DNA from 2 places in the Escherichia sp. MAL-1 genome. Region 2 is predicted to be linked to the other one. Evidence: predicted binding sites of a transcription regulator. Region 2 holds the regulator's gene; the other holds the start of a gene.
What was found. Region 2 encodes PurR, which represses purine synthesis genes. Its sites were predicted from a motif close to CANGCAAACGTTTGCNTG; they were not measured.
Positions count from the first base shown of each region.

Region 1: a site for PurR is predicted at 1,973-1,990, ahead of gcvT (glycine cleavage system aminomethyltransferase GcvT). Genes of this name have one in related genera too.

Region 1 covers NZ_CM129609.1:957,877-962,082, reverse strand. Annotated here, with positions in the region: gene gcvP (aminomethyl-transferring glycine dehydrogenase) at 1-259, opposite strand, end outside; gene gcvH (glycine cleavage system protein GcvH) at 377-766, opposite strand; gene gcvT (glycine cleavage system aminomethyltransferase GcvT) at 790-1,884, opposite strand; gene ACU8XX_RS04750 (hypothetical protein) at 2,174-2,257, shown strand; gene ubiI (FAD-dependent 2-octaprenylphenol hydroxylase) at 2,331-3,533, opposite strand; gene ubiH (2-octaprenyl-6-methoxyphenyl hydroxylase) at 3,556-4,206, opposite strand, start outside.
Region 2 covers NZ_CM129609.1:2,268,791-2,272,996, forward strand. Annotated here, with positions in the region: gene punC (purine nucleoside transporter PunC) at 1-884, opposite strand, end outside; gene punR (DNA-binding transcriptional activator PunR) at 997-1,929, shown strand; gene purR (HTH-type transcriptional repressor PurR) at 1,926-2,951, opposite strand; gene cydH (cytochrome bd-I accessory subunit CydH) at 3,250-3,339, shown strand; gene ACU8XX_RS11095 (MFS transporter) at 3,505-4,206, shown strand, end outside.

The DNA of each region.
Region 1 (4,206 bases), 1.3 Mb from region 2:
TGCCGATGTAAGACGTGAAGCGTTTATTGCGACTGGCAATAGCCTTGAGTTCCGCCAGCGCGGCGTATTCGGTCGCCGGTGCGCCAACCTGCGGCGGGGTCGCAAGCTGAATATCTTTCGGTACAATCTGGCCGGTCAGCGCGTTTAACGATTGTGCGCCAACGGCATTCAGCATTTCTTGCTGTTGCGCGGCGTCCGGTCCGATATGGCGTTCAATAAAAGCGCCGCTGTTTTCAAGCTGGCTTAACGTCTGTGTCATGAGCGATGGTTCCTGAAACGTGCAGTGAATTGTGAACCTCTCTCCTTACGAAGAGAGTGAGGGTGAGGCGTAAATTTCCTCACCCTGATCCTCTCCCGCAGAAGAGGAATAAAGCCGTTACTCGTCTTCTAACAATGCTTCGTATGTGGTCGCATCCAGCAGTGATTCCAGTTCGCTTTCATCGCTGGCTTTGATTTTAAAGATCCAGCCACCTGCATACGGTTCGCTGTTCACCAGTTCCGGGGAATCGCTCAGTGCGTCGTTTACCGCCACGATTTCACCGCTTACTGGCGCATAAATGTCTGACGCCGCTTTTACTGATTCGGCAACCGCGCAGTCATCGCCCGCGCTAACCGTTGCGCCCACTTCCGGCAGGTCAACAAACACCATATCGCCTAACAGCTCCTGAGCATGTTCGGTAATACCAACGGTGTAAGTGCCGTCGGCTTCTTTACGCAGCCATTCGTGTTCTTTGCTGTATTTCAGTTCTGCTGGTACGTTGCTCATCAATCAATCTCCAAAAAAGTAAATCACGCGACGGCTTTGCCGTTACGCACAAAAACAGGTTTTGTCACTTTAACCGGCATTTCACGGTTGCGAATTTGCACAATCGCCGTTTCGCCAATACCTTCCGGCACGCGCGCCAGCGCAATGCTGTAACCCAGCGTCGGGGAGAAAGTACCGCTGGTGATAATGCCTTCATGCTGGTTGCCCTGCGCATCGGTAAAGCGTACCGGCAGTTCATTACGCAGCACGCCTTTTTCGGTCATCACCAGACCAACCAGTTTTTCTGTACCATGCTCACGCTGCACTTCCAGGGCTTCACGACCGATAAAGTCACGATCTGCCGGTTCCCAGGCGATAGTCCAGCCCATGTTGGCGGCTAAAGGAGAGATGGTTTCGTCCATCTCCTGACCATAAAGATTCATGCCCGCTTCCAGACGCAGCGTGTCACGCGCGCCCAAGCCACATGGCTTAACACCCGCTTCCACCAGCGCACGCCAGAAATCGGCCGCTTTTTCATTGGGCAGCGCAATTTCATAGCCCACTTCACCGGTATAACCAGTGGTGGCAATAAACAGATCGCCCGCCTGCACGCCAAAGAACGGTTTCATCCCTTCCACCGCCTGACGCTGGGCGTCATTAAACAGTGTGGCAGCTTTTGCCTGCGCATTCGGCCCTTGCACGGCAATCATGGAAAGGTCATCACGAACGGTAATTTCGATGCCGAAAGGTTCAGCGTGTTGGGTAATCCAGGAGAGGTCTTTTTCGCGGGTGGCGGAGTTAACAACGAGGCGGAAGAAATCTTCAGTAAAGTAGTAGACGATGAGGTCATCTATCACACCGCCAGAGGCATTCAACATCCCCGAGTAAAGGGCTTTGCCGCTTTTGGTGAGCTTCGCCACATCGTTCGCCAGCAGATAACGCAGAAACTCCCGGGTGCGGCTGCCGCGAAGATCGACGATGGTCATATGTGACACATCAAACATTCCGGCATCGGTACGTACCGCATGATGTTCGTCGATTTGCGAACCGTAATGCAGCGGCATCATCCAGCCGTGGAAATCCACCATGCGAGCGCCGCAAAGCGTGTGTTGTTCGTACAAAGGAGTCTGTTGTGCCATCTTGTCCTCATTGAATAAGCGGGGCTGACAACTTTTCATGGTGAAATTATCACCACGAAACCCAGCATCGGAGCCACTCCCGGTCCCCAACGCAATCGTTCTCTTTTGCCTGAACTTACCACCGAAACAGACTGTTAACCATAAGGTAAAATTGATCATCACATTAGCTTATGGTTAAAAAACGCCAAAATCGCGACAGAATAAAAAACCAAAAAACACACCAGTTTCTATATAAAGATGATGCCATTAGAAAGCTAATTTGAATAAGGCAATATTAAGAGCTAAAAAAATGTCAAAAAACACTAAATCAAAAAATAATGACATTAGAAAATATAATGCGAAAACGGAGGTGAAATTAGTTTATTTCAAATGAGGAAAATCTCCCGGCGAAAAAACCGGGAGATGAAAGTGTGATGGGTATCAAATAAACAGCAGAAGAGAAATTTTTAACGCAGCCATTCAGGCAAATCGTTTAATCCCATTGCCTGGCGGATAAGTTGTGGTTTAACGCCAGGAAGCGTGTCGGCCAGTTTCAAACCAATATCACGCAGCAGTTTTTTCGCCGGATTGGTACCGGAAAACAGATCGCGGAATCCCTGCATACCAGCCAGCATCAGCGCCGCACTGTGCTTGCGGCTACGCTCATACCGGCGCAGGTAAATGTACTGCCCGATGTCTTTCCCCTGACGATGCAACCGTTTCAGTTCAGCAATCAGCTCTGCAGCATCCATAAAGCCGAGATTTACTCCCTGCCCCGCCAGCGGGTGAATGGTATGCGCGGCGTCGCCCACCAGCACCAGACGGTGCGCGGCAAACTGGCGCGCATAACGCCCCGTCAGTGGGAACACCTGACGCGCGCTCTCAACCTTGCATAAGCCCAGGCGATTATCAAAAGCGATATTTAACGCGCGATTAAATTCATCTTCACTTGCCTGCTGCATCCGCTGCGCTTCCTCTGGCGACAGTGACCAGACAATTGAGCAAAGATGCGGATCGCTAAGCGGTAAAAAGGCCAGAATGCCTTCGCCATGGAAAACCTGCCGCGCCACCGCATCATGCGGTTCTTCCGTGCGAATGGTCGCTACCAGCGCGTGATGCTGATAATCCCAGAAAGTCAGCGGAATATCTGCTTTGTTGCGCAACCAGGAATTAGCACCGTCCGCGCCAATCACCAGACGCGCCGTTAACATGCTGCCATCTTTCAGCGTCAGGAAAGTTTCATTTTCTCCCCAGGCGACCTGCTGTAATTCTGCGGGGGCCAACAGAGTGATATCTGACGACTGCTGCGCTTTGTTCCACAGCGCGTAGTGAATCACTGAGTTTTCAACGATATGCCCAAGATGGCTATAGCCCATGCTTTGATCGTCAAACGAAATGTGACCAAAACTGTCTTTGTCCCACACTTCCATACCGTGATAACAACTGGCCCTACGAGAGAGAATGTCCTGCCAGACGCCAAGACGGGTGAGTAATTTTTCGCTGGCGGCATTGATAGCCGAAACGCGCAGTTGTGGTGGTGCATCCGCCGCCAGAGGTTCCGGTACGCGCTGCTCCAGTACGGCAACGCGTAAGCCGCTCCCCTGTAAGCCGCAGGCAACCGCCAGCCCCACCATGCCGCCACCAACAATGGCTACATCAACACTTTGCATTGTTTATTCCTTAAAACCGCCTTCAACGCGCCACCCAACCGAGGGTGCGCTGCGCCAGCACATCGCGTGCCGGGGTGAATAATTCCATCGTCATCAGTCCTATGTTGCGCCCGACAACCAGCGGTGCCCAACGGTTGGCAAAAAGATGTACCAGGCTGTCCGTGACGCCGATGGTTGCTTCGCGATCGCTCTGTCGACGCTGCTGATAACGGCACAATACGCCGTAATCCCCCATGTCTTCTCCGCGCTCCTGCGCCTGAGTCAGGGTTTCCGCAAGACTCATCACATCTCGCATACCGAGGTTGAACCCTTGCCCGGCAATCGGGTGCAGGGTTTGCGCCGCATTGCCCACCAGCACGGTACGATGGGTAATAGCTCTGGCGGCGCGGGTTAACGCCAGCGGATAAGCACTGCGTTTACCGGCGTGGGTAATTTTTCCAAGTCGCCAGCCAAAGGCCGACTGGAGCTCACGGCAAAACTTCTCGTCACTCCACGACAGCACCTCTTCGCGCCGTTCCAGTGGATGACACCAGACCAGCGAACAGCGTCCGTCAGACATCGGCAACATCGCCAGCGGGCCATGTTGCGTGAAGCGTTCAAAAGCGCGGCCTTCGTGCGCAACAGAAGTAGCAACGTTGGCAATCACTGCCAGTTGTTCGTAAGGCTCCTGCTG
Region 2 (4,206 bases):
GACACATGGCTAATGAAGCCTGCAGCCCAGGTCGCAATGACGCTGACAGCAAACAGCACCAGCAACCACGGTAATAACTGCTTGCCTTGCCATTTCTGCAGTGCGGCGCGACAGCCATAACCACCAATCAGAAACGCGATAGTTTGCGGGACATAACTTAAACCAATAACTGCCGGGCTGTAGCCCATTTCACTAAGGATGAACGGTGAACCGGTCAGCCATGCAAAAAAACTGGCTGAACAGGCCGCATATATCAGCACGTTGCCGCGATAGGTTTTAGAACGTAGCAGGTCGGTAAAGGTCAGACCATCCTGACTATTGTTACGGGCCTTCGTCGTGGGTTTGAGCCAGAAAATAGGCAGAATCAGCACCACGGTAATGGCAAACAGGGTGGCGAAAATCGCCTGCCAGGAAAAATGGACCAGCAGCCAGCTTCCTAACAGGGGAGCAAGTGCCGGAGACAGACCCACCAGCGGCATGATGGTCGCAAAAATACGGTTGACTTTCTGTGAAGGATAATAATCCGTCACTAACGCTTGCCAGATAACCGCCGCGGCGCAGACCCCCACAGCCTGTACAAAACGCAATACCAGCAGCGTAGCGGCGTTTTCTACCCACAGCATCCCCAGACTACCTAACGCAAAAATTGTCAGGCCGATTAATAACACCGGTTTACGACCATAACGGTCGGAGAGTGGCCCCCACAGAAGCTGGGCTGCGGCAAAACCGGCAAGGAACAGACTAAGGCTGGCACTGACAGCAGACGCAGGCGTTTGCAGGTCGGCCTGTATGGCGGCGAAAGCAGGCAGATACATATCGGTTGCCAGAAAACCGAGTACGCTCAAACCCGCCAGCCAGACTAAAAATCTTTTCCCAGGTTGCATGTATATTCTCTAAATCTCTCAATTAAACACCGCCGCAAAGTGTAGGGAGTGAAATTAGTGTTGTGAAACGGTAATATTTGATGACTGGTTTCAAAAATTTTGTAGGCAGACTATGTGGTCAGAATATTCACTCGAAGTTGTTGATGCGGTAGCGCGTAATGGTAGTTTTAGCGCTGCGGCACAGGAGCTGCATCGCGTTCCTTCTGCGGTCAGCTATACCGTGCGTCAGCTGGAAGAGTGGCTGGCGGTGCCGCTCTTTGAACGACGGCACCGTGATGTGGAGCTGACCGCTGCTGGAGCGTGGTTTCTCAAAGAAGGGCGCTCTGTTGTCAAAAAAATGCAGATCACCCGCCAGCAATGTCAGCAGATAGCGAACGGCTGGCGCGGTCAGTTAGCTATCGCAGTGGATAATATTGTCAGGCCAGAACGTACACGGCAGATGATCGTTGATTTTTATCGCCATTTTGATGATGTCGAACTTCTTGTCTTTCAGGAAGTGTTCAACGGTGTCTGGGATGCGCTTTCCGACGGGCGCGTGGAACTGGCGATTGGCGCAACACGCGCGATTCCGGTAGGCGGTCGTTATGCCTTCCGGGATATGGGGATGCTAAGCTGGAGTTGCGTTGTTGCCAGCCACCACCCGCTGGCGTTGATGGATGGTCCATTCAGCGATGATACGTTGCGCAACTGGCCGTCGTTGGTGCGCGAAGACACCTCGCGAACGCTACCTAAGCGTATTACCTGGTTGCTGGATAACCAAAAAAGACTTGTCGTGCCTGACTGGGAATCATCGGCAACCTGTATCTCGGCAGGATTATGCATAGGGATGGTGCCAACACATTTCGCCAAACCGTGGCTTAATGAGGGGAAGTGGGTAGCATTAGAACTGGAAAACCCCTTTCCGGATTCGGCATGTTGTCTGACATGGCAGCAAAATGATATGTCGCCTGCGTTAACCTGGTTGCTTGAGTATCTCGGCGATAGTGAGACGCTGAATAAGGAGTGGCTGCGGGAGCCGGAAGAGACTCCCGCAACGGGTGATTAACGACGATAGTCGCGGAACGGGCCGTCAGCCACGGAGCGGCGTTCAATCAAGCGCGGATGCACTTCAATGGACTGCGGTTCTTCACGTTTGTTGACGATACGATCCAACAGCATGTTGAACGCTGTTTCACCCAGCGAGTCTTTTGGCTGATGGATCGTGGTCAGCGCCGGCGTAAAATAGCGGGCGTTGCGCACGTTATCATAACCGATCAGCGAAACATCCTGCGGGACGCGCAGGCCCATTTCATCAGCAGCACAAAGTGCGCCCATTGCCATGATATCGCCACCACAGAAGACGGCAGTAGGGCGATGCGGCTGCGACAGGATTTGCTGCATGGCGCGATAACCGGATTCAGGTTCAAAATCACCCTGCACAATCCAGCTTTCCGGCACCTTGATCATTGCTTCTTCCATCGCCTTCATAAAACCGGCAAGGCGGCCTGCGCCAGTGTTACGTTCCAGCGGGCCGGGGATAACGCCGATTTCGCGGTGACCGCGTTCAATCAGATAACGCCCGGCCATGTAGCCGCCTTCAAACGCGTTATCAATGACCGCATCGGTGAAGTCAGCTTTTGCTTCACCCCAGTCCATCACCACCATTGGGATATGGCGATACTCTTCCAGCATCGCCAGCAACGGCTCTGGGTACTCAGAACACATCACCAGCAGACCATCGACGCGTTTTTGCGCCATCATCGACAGATAAGCCCGCTGTTTCTCAAGATTGTTCCACGCATTACCCAGAATCAGGGTGTAACCTTTCTGGAAGCAATTTTTTTCAACCGCTTCAATGATCTCGGCAAAATAGGCCGCTTCGCTGCTGGTCGCCAGCAAACCGATAGACTTGGTGTGGTTAACCTTCAGGCTACGCGCCACCGCGCTAGGGGAGTAGTGTAATTCTTTAATCGCTGCCCACACGGCGTTGCGCGTTTCTTCAGCGACGAAACGTGTTTTGTTGATCACGTGTGACACAGTTGTAGTGGAAACGTTTGCTCGTTTCGCTACATCTTTTATTGTTGCCATTCCATTTCACTCCAGACCCTAACTTCAGCTCCTGCAAAATCGCAAGGTAAACGTTTGCCTTTACACACCTTACGCACAACAAAAGTGTTGCGGTACGCCGGAAAAACGACACGGAGCGTCAGGAAGGGGTCAATGGCCAGTACGCAAATAGTGTAAGCGTGGAATTTTGGCCGATCTTGACGAAAAGGGGAAGTGGTAAAAACACTTATCATTATAAATGACGGGAGATTTTTTCATCACAGTGTGTAAAAATGCGTAATATCACTTTTTGTGTGGTAATAAAAAAGGAGAAAACTTGATGAGCACCGACCTTAAATTTTCACTGGTAACAACGATTATCGTCCTCGGTTTGATCGTAGCCGTGGGTTTGACTGCCGCGCTGCACTGATTTCCTCTCGAGGGAGCGCGTTCTCCCTCGCATCTCCTTCCTGTTTGTTAGCAAAATGGCAAAAGTGTTTTCTCTTTTTGTTATTTTCATTTTTTTGTGATTGCTGTCATGCTTTCGCCACTTTAATGAATATCGCGTAATGACGCGAAGAGGTGGAGATAAGGCATGAAAATTAACTATCCGTTGCTGGCGCTGGCGATTGGCGCGTTTGGTATCGGGACAACGGAGTTCTCGCCAATGGGCTTGTTGCCCGTCATTGCGCGCGGTGTGGATGTCTCGATTCCCGCTGCCGGAATGTTAATCAGTGCCTATGCAGTTGGCGTAATGGTGGGCGCGCCGCTGATGACGCTTCTACTTTCTCATCGTGCCCGCCGCAGTGCGTTGATTTTCCTGATGGCAATTTTCACGCTAGGCAACGTTCTTTCCGCCATCGCGCCGGATTATATGACCCTGATGCTTTCACGCATTTTGACCAGCCTGAATCACGGAGCATTTTTTGGTTTGGGTTCAGTCGTGGCCGCAAGCGTGGTGCCAAAACATAAACAGGCCAGCGCAGTTGCCACTATGTTTATGGGGTTAACCCTGGCAAATATCGGTGGCGTGCCGGCGGCGACCTGGTTGGGTGAAACCATCGGCTGGCGGATGTCATTTCTGGCAACGGCGGGGCTGGGAGTGATTTCAATGGTAAGTCTGTTCTTCTCATTACCTAAAGGTGGTGCAGGGGCACGACCTGAAGTGAAAAAAGAGCTGGCGGTATTAATGCGTCCGCAGGTGCTGTCTGCATTGCTGACGACGGTACTGGGAGCTGGTGCAATGTTTACTCTCTACACCTATATCTCTCCGGTACTGCAAAGTATTACCCACGCA